2 regions of the Actinoplanes sp. NPDC020271 genome follow, and region 1 is predicted to be linked to the other one. Evidence: riboswitches for the same ligand, from Rfam matches in the RefSeq annotation. Region 1 holds a riboswitch; the other holds the start of a gene.
What was found. Region 1 has a riboswitch for cyclic di-AMP ahead of ACH442_RS16590 (C40 family peptidase). Riboswitches for the same ligand answer to the same signal wherever they lie in the genome.
Positions count from the first base shown of each region.

Region 1 (10,557 bases):
ACACCGTCGCCGTCGTCGGCTACGCCGCCGCGGGACTGGGCGGCGGCCTGCTCGCCGCCGCTGTCGCATTCAGCCCGTCGTTCACCTTCATCCTGCTCGGCGCCGACCGCTTCGACCGGCTCCGCGGCAACCAGCGCGTACGGGCGTTCCTCGACGGAGCCGGGCCCGCCGCTGTCGGTGCGATCCTTGGCTCCGCCGTTCCGCTGATCCGCGCCCTGAACGAGCCATGGCAGTACGCGGTGCTCGCCGGCGCCGCCATCCTCACGCTCGGCCTGCGGCGGGGCCCGGTTCTGACGTTGCTGGCCGCCGCGGCGGCCGGCGTCATCATCGTTGTCGGCGGTGCCGGCCTTCCGCGGTGAGTGTTCACCCGGCGGTGAGCGGCCGCGGTGGCGCGGCCGCTGCCCTACCGGGCATTCCCCGGCAGGCTGCGCCGATGACGCCGGGCAGGCGCGTCGGTTGCTGCTGCTTGTCGGCGAGAAATCGCAGCGTGGGATCGTGCCGCCCGGTCACGACTCCCCGCGCTCACATACCCTAGGGGGGTACGGGTATGGTGGTGGTTGGAGGGCGGCACTGTGCCGTCCGTCGTCCAGAGCTGAGGGAGATCGTGATGGCGACCCAGACCTACACCGTGACCGGCATGACCTGCTCGCACTGCGTCAACTCGGTCAGCACCGAGATCGGCAAGCTGCCCGGCGTGACCGATGTCCAGGTCGACCTGCCCGCCGGGGCGGTCACCGTCACCAGCGACCAGCCTCTCGAGCAGGCCGCGGTCGCCGCGGCCGTCGACGAGGCCGGCTACGCCCTGGCGAGCTGAGCCGTGAACACCGCCGGCAAACTCGGCGGCTTCGGGCTCGGGCTGGCGGCCGTGTTCACGGCCGCCCTCGGCCTCGGCCACGTCGCCGGGCCGACCCGCGCCGCCGAGCCGTCCGCAGCCCACGCCGGGCACACCACTCCCGCCGCTGCGGCTGAGCCGGCCGGTGCACTGCCGGCCGGGCTTCAGATCAGTCAGGACGGCTACCGCCTCACCCCGCTGACCACCCTGTCCACCGGGGCACCGCAGGACTTCCGGTTCCAGATCACCGGGCCCGACACCCGGCCGGTCACCGGCTACACCACCAGCCACGACAAGGACCTGCACCTGATCGTGGTCCGCCGCGACCTGTCCGGCTTCCAGCACGTACACCCCGCACTCGGCGCCGACGGCACCTGGTCGGTCCGGTTGGCGGTGCCCGCCGCCGGGCAGTACCGGGTCTTCGCCGACTTCCAGCCCACCGGCCATGACGGTCTCGTCCTCGGCGCCGATGTTCCCGCCGCCGGCGACTACCAGCCCACCCCACTGCCGGTGGCGTCGCGGACCACGACGGCCGACGGCTACACGGTCACCCTCACCGGTGACCTGACGCCCGGTACGTCGTCGCAGCTGACCCTGTCGGTCAGCAAGGACGGCCGGCCGGTCACCGACCTGCAGCCCTACCTCGGCGCGTACGGGCACCTGGTCGCGCTGCGCGACGGCGACCTGGCCTACCTGCACGTACACCCGGACGGGCAACCCAGCGACGGCCGCACCACCGCCGGCCCTGACGTCGCCTTCCAAGCCGAAGTGCCGTCCACCGGCGCCTACCGGCTGTACCTGGACTTCCAGCATGACGGGAAGGTCCGTACCGCCGAGTTCACCGCCGTTGCCGGAACGGTCACCGGTGTGCCGAGCCCGGCACCACCGGCCGCCTCCGCCACGCCGAGTCCGTCCGGGCACGGCGCCGACGGCCACACCCACGACTAGAAGGAGAGCGTCATGGCATCCGTCGCCGGGCCGCTGCCCCTGGCCCCGAACCGGATCGAGCTGTCGATCGGCGGCATGACCTGTGCCTCCTGCGCCGCGCGGATCGAGAAGAAACTCAACCGCATGGACGGCGTGGTCGCCACCGTCAACTACGCCACCGAGAAAGCCAGCGTCGCCTACCCCGACGGCGTGAGCGCCGAGGATCTGATCGCCACCGTCGAGAGGACCGGCTACACCGCGAAGCTCCCGCCGCCACCACAGCGACCCGGCGACGATGCGGCAGAACAGGCGCAACCGGTCGACGAACTGCACGCCCTGCGGACCCGGCTGCTCACCGCTATCCTGCTCAGCCTGCCGGTGGTGCTGCTGGCGATGGTGCCGGCCTGGCAGTTCACCTACTGGCAGTGGCTGTCACTGACCCTGGCCGCGCCGGCCGTCGTCTGGGGCGGGCTGCCGTTCCACCAGGCGGCCTGGACCAACCTGCGCCACGGCGCCGCGACCATGGACACCCTCATCTCCATGGGCACCATCGCCGCGTTCGGCTGGTCACTGTGGGCGCTGTTCTTCGGCTCCGCCGGCACGCCCGGCATGACGCACCCGTTCACCCTCGACATCGGCGCCTCCGACGGGGCCGGCGCCATCTACCTGGAAGCCGCCGTCGGGGTCACCACGTTCATCCTCGCCGGCCGCTACTTCGAAGCCCGCTCCAAGCGCCGTGCCGGAGCCGCCATGCGCGCCCTGCTGGAGCTCGGTGCCAAGGACGTCGCGGTGCTGCGCGACGGCACCGAACGCCGGATCCCGGTCGCCGACCTCGCTGTGGGGGACCGGTTCATCGTGCGGCCGGGCGAGAAGATCGCCACCGACGGCGTCATCGAGGACGGCACCTCGGCCGTCGATGCGAGCATGCTGACCGGCGAGTCCGTGCCGGTCGAGGTCGCCCCGGGCGATCCGGTGGTCGGTGCGACCGTCAACGCGGGCGGCCGGCTGATCGTGCGTGCCACCCGGATCGGCGCCGACACCCAGCTCGCGCAGATGGCGAAACTGGTCGAGCAGGCCCAGACCGGTAAGGCCGCCGTGCAACGGCTCGCCGACCGGATCTCCGGCGTGTTCGTGCCGATCGTGATCGCCCTCGCGGTCGCGACGCTCGGCTGGTGGGTCGGCACCGGCGCCGGGTGGACCGCCGCGTTCACCGCCGCCGTCGCCGTGCTGATCATCGCCTGCCCCTGCGCGCTCGGCCTCGCCACGCCGACGGCGCTGCTGGTCGGCACCGGACGCGGCGCGCAGCTCGGGATCCTGATCAAGGGCCCCGAGGTGCTCGAGTCGACCCGGACCGTGGACACCGTCGTGCTGGACAAGACGGGCACGGTCACCACCGGCCGGATGAGCCTGGTCGACGTGGTGCCCGCCGCCGGCGTCGACCGTGAGCAGTTGCTGCGCCTGGCCGGGGCGGTCGAAGCCGCCTCCGAGCACCCCATCGCCCAGGCGATCGCCTCGGCCGCCGCCGACAGCGCGCCGCTACCACCGGTCACCGGGTTCGCCAGTACCGAAGGCCTCGGTGTCACCGGCACCGTCGACGGTCACACCGTGCACGTCGGCCGCCCGGCGCTGCTGCGCCAGGCCGGGCTGAGCGTGCCCGCCGACGTCGAGCACGCTGTCACCGCCGCCCACGCGGCGGGACAGACCGCCGTGGTCGCCGGCTGGGACGGCCAGGTCCGCGGCGTCCTCGCTGTCGCCGACACCGTCAGAGCGACCAGCCGCGACGCTGTGGCCCAGCTGCGGACGCTCGGCCTGTCGCCGGTGCTGCTCACCGGCGACAACGAGACCGTCGCCCGGGCCGTGGCCGCGCAGGTCGGCATCGACGAGGTGATCGCCGAGGTCCTTCCGGCCGACAAGGTCGACGTCGTCAAACGGCTGCAGGAGCAGGGCAAGGTCGTGGCGATGGTCGGTGACGGCGTCAACGATGCCGCCGCCCTGGCCCAGGCCGACCTCGGGCTGGCCATGGGCACCGGCACCGATGCCGCGATCGAGGCGTCCGACCTGACCCTGGTCCGCGGCGACCTGATGGCCGCCGCCGACGCGATCCGGCTGTCGCGGCGCACCCTGCGCATCATCAAGAGCAACCTGTTCTGGGCCTTCGCCTACAACGTGGCCGCCCTGCCGCTGGCCGCAGCCGGCCTGCTCAACCCGATGATCGCCGGCGCGGCGATGGCGTTCAGCTCGGTGTTCGTCGTCGCCAACAGCCTGCGGCTGCGCCGCTTCACCAGCATCACGACGTAAGCCGTACGACAGCGCCGCCTGCACCCACCGAGACGGGTGCAGGCGGCGCTGTGTGAAGCCCGGCCGCGAAGCGTGGTCCGTCGGGAGGACCGACTCAGACCAGGCGCCGGACCACGTAATTCGTGCTCCAGATCTTCTGCTTGGTCACCGTCTTGCCGGTTCGCGGGGCCGCCCACATCTTGCCGCCACCGGCGTAGATGCCGGCGTGCGTGCCGCGCGTGCCGGACCGGATGATGATCAGATCACCGGGACGGGCCTGGGACTTGGCGACGGCCTTGCCGTATCGCTGCTGCAGGTTCGCCTTGTGCGGCAGCTTCTTGCCCGCTGCCTTCTTGTAGACGTACATGGTGTAGCCCGAGCAGTCGAACCGCTTGGGCCCGGCGGCGCCGAACTTGTACTGCTTGCCCTTGTGCTTCGCCGCTTCGGTCATGATCCGGTTCGCGGCCATCCTGGACGCTGCCGCCTTGGACCGGGCGGCCTGGTACGCCGCCGCCTTGACGGTGATGCCGCTCTGGCTGAATGCCACGCTGGTCTGCGGAAACACCTGCGTGGTGGCGACGGCCGAGGACGGGGTCGCGGCGGAGGCCGACTGCGGTGAGCCGATCCCGCCGGTGAGAAGACCGAGACCCACGGACAGGGCGATGGTGCCGACTCCCAGGGTACGGGCGGGCCGGCTCAGGGTACTTACGCGCACGGTGAAGGAATCCCTCCGGCACGCCTGCGAGGTTAGCTGTCGGATTCGGGCGCGAAGGTTGCCCGGCCGCACGCTGGCGGCTTCACCCCGAGGTCCTCATGTCCCGGTCGCCGCAGTACGGCGTGCCGGTCGAGGACCGATAGTGGTTCCCCCGTCCCTGCCCCCGATTGCCTCATGACTCGTCATGCGGGTTCGCGCCGCCGGACCGGGGCAGGGCTCGGCGTGGTCCAGGTCGGCGCGACCGGCGAGCCTGTGCCCGCCGCCCTTCCTTGATAGCCCACCTCGCGACCGCCCCGGTTCCCCAGAATGCTCACTCATAGTGACGGCCATGCCGATGTGTGTCCGTTTCGGAAGACCGGTGCGAAGTTTGTCAGTACGTTCTGCTCACGGATGGTAGACCCAGAGTGGTTTTGATCTGTGAAAGGGAACACTTCAAATCTGTGCGGTCGCTGTGAGTAGCCTCGGCTGGGTTCCCCGGCACGGCGCGTTCCAGGCGACCGTCGGCCCGTTGATCGTGGCCGACCGTCCGGCCCTCATTGCCCGAACCGATGACCTCCCGCAATCGAGGGTCACCGAGTGGGATACGCAGGTGATGTCCGTTGCGCCGAGGATCGCACCCGAAGGCGGTCGCCGCCGCGACGCAACCGAATCGCCACAACAGGACTTTTCAACCGGTCGTGCCGTGCCCGACTGCACAACCAGCGCACACCGGTCCCGGCTGCGGCCGCACCGATCGTCACCGCACCCCACGAGGGCAGACGGCAGCAGCACGCGATCGGGCCGGTCGGCCCGGGCCGGACCGCGCAGCAGCCCCGCGAATGGATTGGACCCGGCTCAGGACTTCACGAGCCGGGCGATCGCCGCGCTCGCCTCCTTGATCTTCGAGTCCACGTCGCCTTCGACGGCGGCGTGGACCACGCAATGGCGCAGATGGTCCTCGAGCAAGCCGACGGCTACCGCGTGCAGGGCGCTCTTGGCGGCCGAGATCTGGGTCAGGATGTCGATGCAGTAGGTGTCCTCGTCGACCATCCGCTGGAGTCCGCGGATCTGCCCCTCGACCCGCTTCAGCCGGGCCATCAGCGCTTGTTTCTCCGCCGAATACCCGTGCGGCCCGGCCGGTTTCGCCTCACTCATGCCGTGCAAGATACCCGGCACCCGTATCAGCCCGGCTCGGCTGCGGACACGCCCTGGCGGTAACGCGCCCGCTGGGGTGACCAGCCGACCGTGCCCGCGCACCCGGCCCACGCCGAACCGAATCAGCGGGGGCCAGGAAGCTCTGCAGGGATCGGAGTCGTCGGGAACGGCGAGGAACCACGCCCCGCTTCCTACTCTCCTGGACGACGTCCTCGGCGGTGGGCAGGTCGTCGACCAGGAACCCTTACGCACCCGAGCTCTGCTTCAGCACAGCGAGCTCTTGCGCCGGAAAGGGACGGTTCCCCCACAGGCCGCCGTAACTGTCTCCGGCACCTGCGTCAGATACGGCCTGCGTCATACGGATGGTGGCCCGGATAAAGGCTGCCACAGAGATCCGCTCGTCCCAGACCCGAGTGACGCCGATCCAAGGGTCGTCCTGTCGGAGGTCCGGCATGTGAAGGATCTGTAGGTACACGTCCTCCGCCGCTCCACCGAACTGGAACATGTAGCCGTTGGGCATGCCGTATATACCGGCGGTCGTAGCACTGGACCCTATCTGCAGGTCCCGTGCCGCCCGCAAGAGATTCTCCAGGCTCCTGTCGAGGTATGACGTGTTCATCCTCAGCTCGTAATCGTCTGCTTGCCACGTGAACCGAGCCCAAGCGGAACTAGTGATGGTCCAGCTCATGTCGAAGCGCGCAACAGCCACTGAGACTGTCTACCCCATGATCATTCCCGTTGCGAAACGGAGCGCCGCGGTGAAAGGCCCGGGCCGAGGACGAGTCCGTGGGTGTCGGCCAGTTCGGTGGCCTGTCGGCGCAGTTCTTCGAGCCTGTTGTAGCAGTCACGGGTGTCGTCCGGCCTGTTGCTCTGCGTCGGCCCACGCTCGCCAGGTGCGCGACCATGGCGTGAATGCGGCCTCGACTCCAGCGTGAATGGTGCCGGCTTCGCCGATGTCGTCGAGCGTCGATTCGGGTCCTTTCGAATCGTCCCGGGTTATAGGTGCTTGGCGATGGTGGTGGCGGCTTCGGCGCGCATGGGGTCGGGGTTCGCCCAGGTCCAGTTGGGGTGAGCGCGGTTGGTGAGCAGGGACAGCACCAGTTTGCGGCTCGGGTCGACCAGTAGGGATGTGCCGGTGAAGCCGGTGTGCCCGAACGTGGTTGCGGACGAGAGAGTGCCCATGAACCATGGTTGGCGCAGGGTGACGCCCAGTCCGTGGTAGGAGGGGCGGCCCGGCCGTTCCGGGTCGACCGCGGGCAGTCCTTTGTTCTGGTTGGTGAGCATCTCTTTGACGATCGCGGTGGAGAGCAGGCGTTTGCCGCCGTAGGTGCCTGCGTTGAGCAGCAGCTGGCCGATGACGGCGACGTCGTAGGCGGTGCCGAACACTCCGGCACTGCCGATGATGCCGCCCATCTGGTTCGCGACGTCGTCGTGGACGACACCGCGTAGCAGGCCGCGGGAGGTGCGGGCGTCGGTGGCAGCCAGCCGCGCGGCCTGCTGGGTTTTGCTCAGCCATGTCAGTGGGGTGAAGCCGGTGCCGCGCAGCCCGAGTGGTGTGGTGATACCGGTCTTCAGGGCTGCGTCGAGGGTGGTTGCGGTGACCTTCTCGACCAGTTGCGCCGCCACCATCAGTCCCACGCTGGAGTAACGGAACACCGTGCCGGGCGTCGCCCCCTTGACCAGTGGGGTGGCCAGGACCGCGGCACGTTTGGCGGCCTGCGACGGCAGTCCCTTGATGCTCGCGCCGACGGGCAGGCCGCTGGTGTGGGTGAGCAACATCCGTACCGTGATCTTGTTCTTGCCGGTACCGGTGAAGCCGGGCAGATACCGCACGACCGGAACGTCGAGGTCGACACGACCCTTGTCGACCTGCTGCAGCAGCAGGATGGACGTGTAGACCTTGGTGAGCGAGGCAAGGTCGAAGATCGAATCGGTGCGCATCGCCACCCGTTTGGACGCGGGCAGCTGAACCGGACCGGCGGCGTAGCGCAACGCGTGACCCACGGCGAGAGTGGCGGTCACCTTGCCGTCGACCATGACGACGGCGGCTGCCCCGGCATAGGTGGGGTGCTTGGGGTTGGCCTCGGTGGGTTTCAGGTATTTGGTGAGGACCGCTTTCAGCGGCGCGACATAGGGCGCAACTGCTGTGCTGGCGGCCACCGGTGTCGTCGCTGCATCGCCTGCGGTGCCACGAGCTGTCTGCGAGGGTGAGGAACTGCTCTCGCAGCCGGTCATCAGGGCGGTGGCCGCGGTGAGCCCGGCGCCGAGCAGGCCGCGACGAGTCATCGGCATAATCGCGCATCATGCCAAGCCGGTTCGCCTTCGGCAATCACCTCAGCTGTTCGCATCAAATCTGTGTGTTCCCGCAGGCAGGTGGATCAACAGCATCGCCTGCGACGCGTTCGACAAGTGGACCCGGAACCTGCCGAGCAGCCGATGCCGGCCGATCGCGTACCGCAGAAAGTGGCAATGGTGAGCAAGAAGAAATCCAGCAACCTTCTCGTTCTCGGATTCATGTTGGTCCTGACCGTGATCCTGCGACCCAGCGTCATCCACGACGGCGGCTGGCGCGCATGGGTCGCCACGGGCGCGAGCTTCTTCGTGGTCGGATTGTTCGTCACCGAGCTGAGCACACCGCTGCGCCGGCGACGACCGTCGGAGTCGGCTCACGACGAGCAGGACTGACCGGGCCCGCAGCACATCGCAAGCCGACGATTCCGACGATGACGGCGACCACGACCGCGATACCGATGCCGCCAAGGATTTGGTTCTGACACTGAAGTCAGCCGGCGACATTCTTCTCCGGCGGGTTGCCCGAACGGTGCCGGCCGAGCTGGATCTGATGCTGGTCCCGGATGCCCACCTGGGGCGCATGCTGCTGGCGTGGTCGGGACCGGGCCGACCTCGGTGACGCCGGTGGCGGTGAAGGGTGAGTTGGAGAAGCTGGCCTACCTGCGTCGGCTGGACGCGCCCACGCTGGATCTGTCGATGCGGCCGGCGGATCGGCGCCGGTTCCTGGCCGGGGCGGGCCGGCGGTTGACCGGGCAGGCGTTGCAGCGGCGCGAGCCCGAGCGGCGGTATCCGATCTTGCTCACGCTGATCGCGCAGTCGGCGTTCGGCGGCGTCACCGGCGCGGGCCGGCCCAGGCATCCAGGGCGGTGTGGATGGAGGCGAGTCGCGCGTCATCCCACTTGGTGGCCGGGTCGGGCTCGAGGAAGGTCATCGCCGTGCTGGCCATGGCGAGCGCCGGCAGCGACCATTCCTCCTCGGTGGCCGCGCCCGACGGCCGGGCGAGGGTCACCCGGGTCGCGACCTCTGGGGTCGACAATGAGGTGATCACCAGGCCGCGCATGGCGGCGCTGAGCAGTGTCGCGACGGTGTCGAAGCCGCAGCCGAGCTCGGGGCGCAGCCGGTAGCCGAGTAGGCCGGCGAGCTGCTCCCAGGCCTTGGCGATGAGCGCGGTCTGGCCGGCCTCGGCCTGGGCCAGGGCGGCCTGGACCTGGTTGCGCAGGTCGCCGTCGGCCAGGCCGGAGAAGGTGGCGTGCAGGGCTAGGTAGGTGCGCCAGCCAGGCGAGCTCAGCACGGTGCGGAAGTCAAGCAGGGCGAGGCGGCGGACCAGCTCGAGGATGAGCCCGTGTCTGCCCTCGGGGGTGCTCAGCCAGTCCTCGTGCTCGACGACGATGTGGCGGATCAGCGTGACCTCGTCGGCGATGATCTCCGGGCTGGCCGACCGGGCGAGCTCTTTGATGAGGTCACTGAAGAACAGATCGCGGTACGGCCAGTGCCGGTACGCGGTGCTGCGTGCCACGTCCGCGTCGCGGATGACGTCTTCGAATCGGATGTGGTCGAGGCTCACCGTCAGTCCGGTCCGCTGGATGGTGTCCAGCGCGGCCCGCAGCATCCTGGCTCGCGTTTCCTCGTCGGACAGCCGTCGGTGCCGCCGCCCGAGCCCGGAGGGCACGGGGCTCTCGTTGCGCATGCCGACAATCTAGCAGCGGGACTTTAGACTCTGTGTCTCAAGTCTAAACCCATTCAGAATTGACGATGACCAGAGACGACGAGGAGCGCACCATGAGACTGTGGCCGTACGGGGAGAGCGATCTCCGCGCCATGTACCGCGGTGGGCGTGGCAACGCCACCGCCCGCCGCTTCGCCCGCTTCTGGGCCGTCGTGCAGGGTGCCGGCGTGCTACCCCGGCGCTGGGTGACCCTGGAGGTGCCCGGGCGGCGGACCGGGCGCACGACCCGCTTCCCACTCGGCATGGCCGACTGGAACGGTCACTGGTATCTCGTGTCGATGCTCGGCAACGACTGCAATTGGGTGCGCAACGTACGCGCCGTCGGCGGCGCCGTGACCATCCGGCACGGCCGCGCTCGTCCCCGGCGGCTGGTCGAAGTGCCGCCGGCCGAACGCGCCCCGATCATCAAGCGCTACCTGCAGAAAGTGCCCGGCGGCCGGCCCCACATCCCCGCGCTCCCGGACGCCCCCATCGCCGACTTCGAGGCGATCGCGGCCCAGTACCCCGTCTTCCGCATCGACGCCGTCGAGGAGCGTGTCGCATGAACGCCGAGACCTCCGCGCTGCCCCGGCGCAAGCGGCACTGGCTGCGCTGGACCCTGGCCGGCGTCGCGGCCCTCCTGGTGCTCCTCGTGGCCGGCGCCGTCGCGGCCGT
Region 1 covers NZ_JBIRWQ010000006.1:322,172-332,728, forward strand. The annotation lists gene chrA (chromate efflux transporter) at 1-359, shown strand, start outside; gene ACH442_RS16575 (heavy-metal-associated domain-containing protein) at 608-814, shown strand; gene ACH442_RS16580 (hypothetical protein) at 818-1,780, shown strand; gene ACH442_RS16585 (heavy metal translocating P-type ATPase) at 1,793-4,057, shown strand; gene ACH442_RS16590 (C40 family peptidase) at 4,152-4,751, opposite strand; cyclic di-AMP (ydaO/yuaA leader) riboswitch at 4,758-4,934, opposite strand; gene ACH442_RS16595 (metal-sensitive transcriptional regulator) at 5,586-5,885, opposite strand; gene ACH442_RS16600 (hypothetical protein) at 6,130-6,504, opposite strand; gene ACH442_RS16605 (serine hydrolase domain-containing protein) at 6,882-8,177, opposite strand; gene ACH442_RS16610 (hypothetical protein) at 8,355-8,570, shown strand; partial or broken gene ACH442_RS16615 (hypothetical protein) at 8,713-8,999, shown strand; gene ACH442_RS16620 (hypothetical protein) at 9,010-9,864, opposite strand; gene ACH442_RS16625 (nitroreductase/quinone reductase family protein) at 9,930-10,448, shown strand; gene ACH442_RS16630 (YceI family protein) at 10,445-10,557, shown strand, end outside.

Region 2 (10,557 bases), on a different contig from region 1:
CTGATGGATCGCGCCTTCTCCGACGGTGACATCACTGTTCTGCGGCACGAGGTCACGCGTCTGCTGCCGACCGTCGGGGTGACCGGTGACCGTCTCGCCGGCTATGTGCTGGCGGTCAACGAGGTGATCACCAACGTGGTCCTGCACGCCGGCGGTCACGGCCGGATCGTGCTGCGGGTCGAGTCGGGCGCGGTCTGGTGCGTGGTGACCGACTCCGGTCCGGGCATCCCGGAGGGGTGTCCGGACGGCGATCTGCTCCCCGGCACTGACGAGATCGGGGGACGTGGGCTGTGGCTGGCGCACCAGTTGTGCGACGAGGTGACCACCGCAACCGGCCCGATCGGTACGTCGATCGGGTTGAGAATGGATCTTGCAGCGTCGGGCTGAGAGCTGAAACCGCAGCTTGACCGACTTATGAAACACCCGTGAAATGTGAAGGAGCCCTTCGCCTCTCGTCCCTGAGCCGGTGCGACTACATTGGGCGCGTGCTCGGACTTCCTTCCCAGGTGACCGCTTGCCTTTTCGATCTTGACGGGGTGCTGACGGACACCGCCCTTGTGCACAGTGCCGCGTGGAAACAAACGTTCGACATGTTTCTCCAGTCGTGGGCTGAGCGGCATGATCAACCGTTCGTGCCGTTCGATTCCGGAGTCGACTATCACCGATATGTCGACGGCCGTCAGCGGGCCGACGGTGTCCGCACGTTCCTCGCCTCCCGGGGCATCACCCTGCCCGAGGGCACTCCCGACGACGATCCCGACCAGGACACCGTCAACGGTGTCGGCAACCGCAAGAACATCCTCGTGCTCCAGAAGATCAAGGAAGGCGCCGTCCAGGTCTACCCCGGCTCGGTGGAGTACCTGAAGGCCGCCAAGGCCGCGGGCCTCCGCCGCGCGGTCGTGTCGGCCAGCGCCAACTGCAAGGACGTGCTCGAGGCGGCCGGCATCGCCGACCTCCTGGAGGCCCGGGTGGACGGGCTTGTCGCCCGCGAGCTGGGCCTGCCCGGCAAGCCCAAGCCGGACACGTTCCTGCACGGGGCGAAACTGCTCGGCCTCCCGCCGGAGAGCTGCGCGGTCTTCGAGGACGCCCAGGCGGGCGTGGCGGCCGGCCGGGCCGGCGGTTTTGGCATCGTGATCGGCGTGGACCGGGTCGGTCAGGCCGACGCCTTGCGTGAGAACGGCGCCGACGTCGTAGTCACCGATCTTTCCGAACTGCTCTGAATTTCACTCCTAGAAGAGGCACGACCGTGATCCGTGAACGGGCCTACCCCGTCGACCCCTGGCACATCCGGGAGACCCGGCTGGACCTGGACCTGCTGGCCCAGTCCGAGTCGGTGTTCGCGCTCTCGAACGGCCACATCGGGATACGGGGAAACCTGGACGAGGGCGAGCCGCACGGCCTGCCGGGGACGTACCTGAACTCGTTCTACGAGCTGCGGCCGCTGCCGCACGCCGAGGGTGGTTACGGCTTCCCCGAGTCCGGCCAGACCATGGTCAACGTGACCAACGCCAAGCTGATGCGGCTGCTGGTCGACGACGAGCCGTTCGACGTGCGCTACGGCGAGCTCCGCTCCCACGAGCGTGTCCTGGACATGCGGGCCGGCACCCTGGAACGGACCGTGGAGTGGGTCTCCCCGTCCGGCAAGGGCATCCGGGTGAAGACCACCCGGCTGGTCTCCTTCACCCAGCGCGCCGTGGTCGCCTTCCTCTACGAGGTGGAGCCGCTCGACGAGACCGCCCGGCTGATCCTGCAGTCCGAGCTGGTGGCGAACGAGCAGCTGCCGCCGAGCAGCAAGGACCCGCGGGTGGCGGCCGTCCTGGAGAAGCCGCTGCAGGCCGAGGAGATGCTGGAGCAGCGCTCCGGCGGCCTGCTGGTGCACCGGACCAAGGCCAGTGACCTGCGGATGGCCGCAGCCATGGAGCACCTGGTGGAGACGCCGGGGCGGCACGCGATCACCACCGAGGGGCACGGCGACTGGTTGCGTACGACCGTGGCCTGCCGCCTGGAGCCGGGGCAGAAACTGCGTGTGGTGAAGCTGGCGGCGTACGGCTGGTCGAGCGTCCGTTCCCTGCCGGCCCTGCGCGACCAGGTCGGCGCGGCCCTGGCCAGTGCCCGCCTGGACGGCTGGGAGGGTCTGGTCCAGCAGCAGCGCGAGTACCTGGACGCGTTCTGGGACCACTCCGACGTGCGCGTCGAGGGCGACCCGGAGGTGCAGCAGGCGGTCCGCTTCGGGCTGTTCCACACGCTGCAGGCCGGCGCCCGCGCCGAGCAGCGCCCGATCGGCTCGAAGGGCCTGACCGGCCCGGGTTACGACGGCCACACGTTCTGGGACTCCGAGACGTTCGTGCTGCCGGCGCTCACCTACACCCAGCCCTCGGCCGCGGCGGACGTGCTGCGCTGGCGGCACTCGACGCTGGACCTGGCCCGGGAGCGGGCGCAGACGCTCGGCCTGCAGGGCGCCGCGTTCCCGTGGCGGACCATCCGCGGCCAGGAATGCTCCGGGTACTGGCCGGCCGGCACCGCGGGCTTCCACATCGGCGCGGACATCGCCGACGCGGTCCGGCGCTACGTGCAGGCCACCGGCGACTACGACTTCGAGCGTGAGGTCGGTCTGGAGCTGCTGGTCGAGACCGCGCGGCTGTGGCGTTCGCTGGGTCACCACGACCGGCACGGGCGGTTCCACATCGACGGTGTGACCGGGCCGGACGAGTACACGGCCGTGGTGAACGACAACATCTACACGAACCTGATGGCGCAGCAGAACCTGATGACCGCGGTGGAGGCCTGCAAGCGCCACCCCGATCTGGCCCGCCGCTTCGGGGTCGACGACGAGGAGGCCGCCTCCTGGCGGGACGCGGCGGCCGCCGTGCACATCCCGTACGACAAGGAGCTCGGCGTCCACCAGCAGTGCGAGGGCTTCACCCGGCTGGAGGAGTGGGACTTCGAGAACACTCCGCCGGAGGGTTACCCGCTGCTGCTGAACTACCCGTACTTCGACCTCTACCGCAAGCAGGTCGTCAAGCAGGCCGACATGGTGATGGCCATGTACATCCGGGGCGACGCGTTCACCCCGGAGGAGAAGACCCGCAACTTCGCGTACTACGACGCGCGGACCGTCCGGGACTCCTCGCTGTCGGCGTGCATCCAGGCGGTGATGGCGGCCGAGACCGGTCACCTGGAGCTGGCCCACGACTATCTGGGCGAGGCCGCCCTGATGGACCTGCACGACCTGCACCAGAACGCGCGGGACGGCGTGCACGTGGCGTCGCTGGCCGGTTCGTGGATCGCGCTGGTCGCGGGCCTGGGCGGCATGCGTGACTTCAACGGTCAGCTGGCGTTCGCGCCGCGGCTGCCCAGCCGGATCAACAACCTGGACTTCTCGCTGCTCTGGCGGGGCCTGCGCCTGCGGGTCAACGTCACCGCCGACGAGGTCACCTACTCCCTGCGCAACGGCGGTGGCTCGGCTCGCCTGACGCTGCTGCACCACGGCAAGGAGATCGAGGTGACCCAGGTGCGCCCGGTGACCATGCCGATCCCGTCGGCCGGGCCGGTCGGTCCCGCGCCGACGCAGCCCGCGGGCCGCGCTCCGGTTCGCCGGGCCACCCCGCATCCCTGATCCACGGTCACGATCAAGAGCCCGATTTCCCCGTACGAACGAGAAAGCCCCCGGTCCGCGAAGGACCGGGGGCTTTTCCGTGCGGCGGGGAGCGCTACAACAACGACACGTGCACGTGGTCGGTGTGGTCGCTCGGGCCGTGATAGGCATGCCAGTTGTTCGTCGCCGGGAACCAGATCTGCTTGTACCAGATCACGTAGTAGATCCCGAGCTTGTCGGCATTACGCACCAGGAACGCGGTGAGGTCGTTCCCGTACCTCATCATGTCGTCGTTGTGCGCGACCGAGAAGCCACTGTTCTGCAGTGACCAGTCGCAGGCCCGGCCTTTCGGATGCTCGAACGGACCGCCGTCACGATGGCATCCGACGAAGCGGTTGAAGCCGGCCTTCTTCACCTCCTGATAGAGGTGCAGCGTCCGCTTGGTGATGCAGCCGTCGGTCGTCGGGTCGTCCTGGTTGCAGGACTCCGGCGAGAAACCGCCGTCGGAGTTGCGCGGTGCCGGGGCGGCAACCTTGGAGGTCGCGTCGACGAAACCGTTGGTGATCGTCTTGTTGATGCCGGTGCCACCGCCGAGCAGCTCGAGCTGGTCCTCCGCCGAGTCGTGCTGCTTCTGCTGGATGGTCAGCTGCGTCTTCTGGTTCTTCACCTCGGCAGCGATCTTGGTGACGCTGTCGGTGATCGTCGCCAACGCGCTGTTCAGCTCGTTCAGCTTCGCGTCGTGGAGCTTGTTGATCTCCTCGAGCGAGACGGCCTTCTTGATGAAGTCGGACGAGTCGTCGGCCTGCAGCAGGAAGCTCAGCGTGCTGAGGTTGCCGTACTCATACTGCTGGCGGGCGATCGCGTTGACCTCGGGGATCAGCGCGTCGCGGCGCTTCTCGGCGTCCGCCTTCTGAGTGTTGAGCGTCTTCAGGTTCTTGGCCGAGGTCTCGTAGGCCGCCTTGGCGTTCACGAACCGTCGGTTGGTCGCTTCGAGTTGTGCGGAGAGATCGTCGTCATCGTCACCCTCCGCGGGGGTCGACGAGCCGCCGCTGGGCGCGGCGAGTGCCGGCGTGACGGGTGCCACAAATATCGTGGTCGCCACGAGCGGCGCCAGGGCAAGCATCAGCCACCGGCGGGGACGTGCGGTCATCAACAATCCTTCCTAGTCACCGCCGACCGAGTTAGCTGACGGGTTCGGGACGGAAGCTATCCCTACCGCGCAAAGCGGATTCACCCCAACTACCTGGTTCCCCGGCTCGCCTTTCGGCGATTGGGCGGCGGCCTGCCGGCAACTCGGGGGCGGTGCCGTCCTGGCAGGACCGGCGGCCAGTTTACCTGAGATATCACTCGGCATCAGGGTCAGAGAAACCGTCAAAGCCGTTACCTTGCAACGACTTTCTGTAATGGGCGTCACCCCTCGTGACCGAGGCATAGCAATAAGTACGAGAACTGTCGATTCCTCGATCGAGTGGGTATGGTCGGTCCCGGTTCCCGCCCGGGAACCGCCGCCTAATCGCAACAACGAGCGAGCCGGGGATCCACATTTCTTCCGGGGTGAATCCGCGCCAGCGGTAGGGATTTCCTTCGTCCCGAACCCGTCAGCTAACCCGACCGGCGGCCGACGGAAGGAAACAGCCAGTGCAGCATGTGACTGTGCGGCGACGATGGGTGGCCGTTCTCGCGCTGCTGGTCGCCGCATGCGGGATAGCCGGTGCCGGCACACCGGCGCTCGCGGCCCCCCGGCCCCTCGCCGCGCCCGGGGAGTCCGGCGACGACGGTGAGGGCGGCTCCAAGTCCCTGCTCGACAAGCTCGACGAGGCCTCCAAGGGCTACGTCACCGCCAAGACCAAGTTGCAGACGTCCAAGACGCAGCAGACGAAGCTGGCCACCACGCTCAAGGAGCTGGACGCCCAGATCGCCCCCCAGCAGGCGTCGCTGGACAAGTACGCCGCGCAGGCGTACACGATGGGCCGGCTCGGCCCGTTGAGCGCGCTGCTCAGCGCGGACACGTCCGACGGCTTCCTGGACCGCGCCCAGTTGCTGACCACCGTGGCCGAGCGGCAGAACCAGGCGATCTCCGACCTGCGGACCACCCGGGACAACCAGGTCAAGGCGAAGGCGGCGATCGACGCGACCGTCCTCGACCAGCAGCGCCAGCTCAACGTGATGGCCAAGAAGAAGACCCAGGCGGAGCAGGCGCTCAAGGAAGCCAACCAGGGCGGCGACACCGGTGACGACGACTCGGGCAGCTCCGGTGGCAGCGGCTCGGACGCCGACAAACCGTCCGGCAGCCTCGCCGGTGGCTGCACCGTGGACGATCCGACCACCACGGGCTGCATCACCCCGCGGTTGCTCTACGCGATGAAGCAGGCGCAGAAAGCCGGCTTCACCCGCTACGTCGCCTGCTTCCGGCACCAGAACAGCGGGGAGCATCCGAAGGGCCGGGCCTGCGACTTCGCCGCCGACAAGGACGGGTTCGGCGGGGTGGCGACGGGCGCCAGCAAGACGTACGGCACGAACCTGGCCAACTACTTCATCCACAACTCGGACACGCTCGGTGTGCTCTACGTGATCTGGTTCAAACGGATCTGGCTGCCGAGCAGCGGGTGGAAGTCGTACAGCGGTGCCGGCGGCACACCGTCGACCGACCATACGAACCACGTGCATCTCTCGGTCACCTGACCACGAAAGAAGCGCCCGGGCCGACGGCCCGGGCGCTTCTTTCGTGCAACGGCTACTTCTTCATGTAGCTCTCGTACTCCTTGAGCACGGCCTCGGTCTCGCCGTCGGCCCGGATCTCGCCGGACTCCAGCCAGATCACCCGCTCGCAGGTGTCCCGGATCGACTGCTCACTGTGGCTGACCAGGAACACCGTGCCGGCGTCCTTGCGCAGCTCGCGGACCCGGGCCTCGCTGCGGCGGCGGAACTTCGCGTCACCGGTGGCCAGCGCCTCGTCGATCAGCAGCACGTCGTGCTTCTTGGCCGCGGCGATCGAGAAGCGCAACCGGGCGCCCATGCCGGACGAGTACGTCCGCATCGGCAGCGAGGCGAAGTCACCGCGCTCGTTGATCCCGGAGAAGTCGATGATCGACTGCTTCTTCTCCTTCACCTCTTCCGGCGTCATGCCCATGGCCAGGCAGCCCAGCTCGACGTTGCGCTCACCGGAGAGGTCGTTCATCAGGGCGGCGTTGACGCCCAGCAGCGACGGCTGACCGGCCGCGTAGATCGCACCCTTGGCCACCGGCAGCAGGCCGGCGACCGCGCGCAGCAGGGTCGACTTGCCCGAGCCGTTGCTGCCGATCAGGCCGATCGCCTCGCCCTTGTAGGCCACGAAGCTGACGCCCTTGACCGCGTGCACCTCGCGCACGTTGGTCGAGTTGGTCTTGGTGACGATCCGCTTGAGGGCGGAGAGCGGGCTGGTCTGGTTCGCCCCGATCGCACCGACGATCCGGTAGACGATGTGTGCGTCGTCGGCGACGACGGTGGGGATCTTCTCGCTGTCAGCCACGACCGTAGCCCTTCTCTCCGCGCCAGAAGTAGAGGAAGCCGCCGACGCTCGCGAACAGGGACCAGATCACCGCTTCGGTCCAGAGCAGTCGCGGGCTGCCGGCCAGCGTCACGTTCTCCATCAGCGAATGCCGGTAGAGCTCGATGAAGACCAGCATCGGGTTCGCCTCGATCAGGTGCAGCTTCCACCCGTGCAGGTGCTCGGTGAACCGGGTGACCGGGTAGAGCACGGCCGACGCGTACATCCAGAAACGCATGATGAACGGGATGAGCTGCTTGATGTCGCGCAACTTGGAACCGAGCCGGGCGAAGAAGAGCACCAGGCCGGTGTTGAACAGCGACTGGAGCAGCAGCGCCGGGACGATCAGCAGCCACTCGAGGTTGGGTCGCTCACCGGTGAACAGCACGATGATGACCAGCACACCGAGCGCGGTGATGAAGTTGCGGATCTCCACCAGGACGGTCGACAGGGGGAGGCTGCCGCGGGGGAAGTGCAGCGCCCGGATCAGGCCCAGGTTCCCGGTGATCGCGTTGGCGCCCTGGCCCACCACCGTCTGGGAGAACCCGAAGACGAAGACCCCGATACACAGGTACGCGATGAAGTTCGTGCTGTTCGCCCCGGTGCCGATGATGACGCCGAAGATGATGTAGTACACGAACGCGTTCAACGCGGGGGTCAGGACCTGCCACAGCGTCCCGAGGTGCGTGGTGCCCAGCGCGGAGACGGTTTTCGCCTTGGCGTGGGCGGTGATGAAATGCCGGTAACCCCAGAGCTGGCTGAGGTACTCGAACGGTCCGACCAGCCGTCCGGAAGAGCTGAGGCCGTGCCGCCGCGCGAGTTCCTTGAGGGGAACCGCGGGAGCGGTATCGGCAACCGCTGTCTCTGGCATGGAGTGGTGCTCCGATCTCGTCTGCCGGTACGAGGCGGCGGACTCCGGTGTTTCGCCTACAGGCACAGCTAGAAGCATGACAGGCGTCCGCCGACGCCGATGGTACGGGTTCGTATCGACGTCGAGGGAACGGTATCCGAGGACGCGGCGGAACGCAACCGTTACGTCGTAGCGCTATAGTTACCCGGTGGCGACAGTGAAGCGCGCACCGGCCGGAGCGGCGGTGCTCCGAAATGACATCACCGTGGCGATTCGTAACGCGGTCATGAGCGAGTTGGCAGAGGTCGGCTACGGCCGTCTCTCCATCGAAGCCGTGGCCCGCCGAGCCGGCGTCGGCAAGACCGCGATCTACCGACGCTGGAGCAACAAGCTTGAAATGGTACTGGAGATCATCACGGATGTCGCCGGGAGAAAGGTGCCAGTCCCCGACACCGGCAGCTTCGCCAGTGACCTCGATCTCCTGATGATGATCGTCAGCCGCGCGCTGCAGCATCGGGTCGCCTCGCAGATCATCCCCGACCTGATGGCCGAGGCCGCGCGGAACCCGCAGATCGCCGAGACCCTCCAGCGGGTGCTCCGCATCCACCAGCAGTCGGTGGGGGAGAAGCTGGTCGGGCAGGCCATCGCCCGCGGTGAGCTGCCTGAGGGCACCGACCCGGACATCGCGGTCGACCTGATCCTCGGCCCGCTCTACTGGCGGCTCGCGGTCTCCCGGCAGCCGGTCAGCGACGACTACCTGGAGAAGATGGCGGCCGCCGTGCTCGGCTCGCTCAAGGGCGGCGGGGCAACCTAGAAACAACTCAGGGATCTCTGCCGGTGGCCGACGTGCGGGCCGAACGAGAGGGTCATGCACTCCAACTCCCCGCACGTCGACACCCCGATCCTGGACGCCGCCGCGATGCTGGCCATCGCCATGGGCCGCACCACCGAGGACGGCCTCGGCGTGGTCCCGGAACGCCCCCGGGTGATCACCGGGGCCGCGGTGGTCGGCGCGTGGCGCAGCTTTGACGGGACCGTCAAACTGCAGATCAAGACCGATGGGACGTACGCCGGGGAAGTCGCCGGCCGGCGCAGCCGCCCCCACGGCACGTACCGGATCGACGGTGACGCGGTCGTGCTGCAGGACGACACGTCCGGGCTGAACACGCCGGTCACGCTGATCCACGACGGCGAACTGGAGATGGCCGGGCACCGCCTGCTCCCCGAATAGTCACCGCCTCGGCGATGCTGTCCCCGTGATCGATTGGTTGAACAGCACCGCACTGACCGCCTTCGGGGTGGCCACGACCTGGGCCGAGGTGCTCGGCTTCGGCACCGGCCTGCTCAACGTCGGGCTGCTGGTCCGGCAACACATCCTGAACTGGCCGCTCGGCATCCTCAACGTCCTGCTGCTGATGGTGGTGTTCGGCGCGGCCGGGCTCTACGCCGACATGGGACTGCAGGTCGTCTACGTGATCCTCGGGTGCTACGGCTGGTGGGCCTGGCTGCACGGAGGTGCGGACCGGGCGAGCCTCGCGGTGCGGGCCACCACCGGTGCCGAATGGCTCGCGCTGGCGGCGGCCGGGGTGCTGCTGACCGGTGGACTGTGGCTGTTCCTGGACCGGCTGACCGGGTCGACCGTGCCGCTGGCGGACGCGCTGACGACCGCACTCTCGCTGCTGGCGACGTACGGGCAGACGCGGAAACTGCTGGAGAACTGGTGGCTGCGGATCGCCGCTGATGTGATCTACATCCCGCTGTACGGTTACAAGGGTCTCTGGCTGACCGCGATTTTGTATGTGGCCTTCCTCACTCTGTGCGTGCTGGGGCTCCGGGCGTGGCGCCGGGCGGTGCTCGCGTGACGTTCCGTCATGGTCTGATCGTCGGCAAGTTCTACCCGCCGCACGCCGGTCACCACGCCCTCATCGACGCCGCCGCGCGGGCTTGCGAGCGGGTGACCGTGGTGGTCGCGCCCTCGTCCCGGGAGAGCATCCCGCTGGAACTGCGCCTGGAGTGGCTGCGCGAGGCCCACGAGCCGCACGTCCGGTTCGCCGGGGTCCACGACGACCACCCGATCGACTACGCCGACCCGGCCGTCTGGGACCTGCACATGGCGGTCTTCCGGGACGCGGCCGGGCCGGAGCCGGTGGACGCGGTGTTCTCCTCCGAGGCGTACGGCGCGGAGCTGGCCCGCCGGTTCGGCGCCGAGCCCGTCCTGGTCGACCTCGGACGCGAGCGGATTCCGGTCTCCGGCACCGCGATCCGGGCCGACCCGATCGCCCACTGGCGGCATCTCGGCCCGGGCGTCCGGGCCTGGCTGACCCGCCGGGTGATCGTGGTCGGCGCCGAGTCGACCGGCACCACGACCATGGCCCGGGCGCTGGCCCGGCACTACCGGACCCGGGGCGGAGTGTGGTCGTCGACCGGTTGGGTGCCGGAGTTCGGCCGTGAACTGACCGAACGCAAACTCGCCGAACTACGCCGCGCCCGGCCCGGCGCGACCGTTTTCGACGTCACCTGGGACCGCGACGACTTCGTGACGGTCGCCGTCGAACAGGCCGCGGCCGAGGACGTCCTGGCCCGGGC
Region 2 covers NZ_JBIRWQ010000032.1:45,972-56,528, reverse strand. The annotation lists gene ACH442_RS41570 (ATP-binding protein) at 1-387, shown strand, start outside; gene ACH442_RS41565 (beta-phosphoglucomutase family hydrolase) at 486-1,220, shown strand; gene ACH442_RS41560 (glycoside hydrolase family 65 protein) at 1,247-3,616, shown strand; gene ACH442_RS41555 (coiled-coil domain-containing protein) at 3,711-4,745, opposite strand; cyclic di-AMP (ydaO/yuaA leader) riboswitch at 4,749-4,882, opposite strand; cyclic di-AMP (ydaO/yuaA leader) riboswitch at 5,092-5,228, shown strand; gene ACH442_RS41550 (coiled-coil domain-containing protein) at 5,249-6,277, shown strand; gene ACH442_RS41545 (ABC transporter ATP-binding protein) at 6,330-7,103, opposite strand; gene ACH442_RS41540 (ABC transporter permease) at 7,096-7,992, opposite strand; gene ACH442_RS41535 (TetR/AcrR family transcriptional regulator) at 8,180-8,785, shown strand; gene ACH442_RS41530 (Atu4866 domain-containing protein) at 8,840-9,202, shown strand; gene pnuC (nicotinamide riboside transporter PnuC) at 9,228-9,833, shown strand; gene ACH442_RS41520 (AAA family ATPase) at 9,830-10,557, shown strand, end outside.
Region 2: linked by a shared signal. The riboswitch ahead of ACH442_RS41555 (coiled-coil domain-containing protein) and the one ahead of ACH442_RS16590 (C40 family peptidase) in region 1 are both predicted to bind cyclic di-AMP.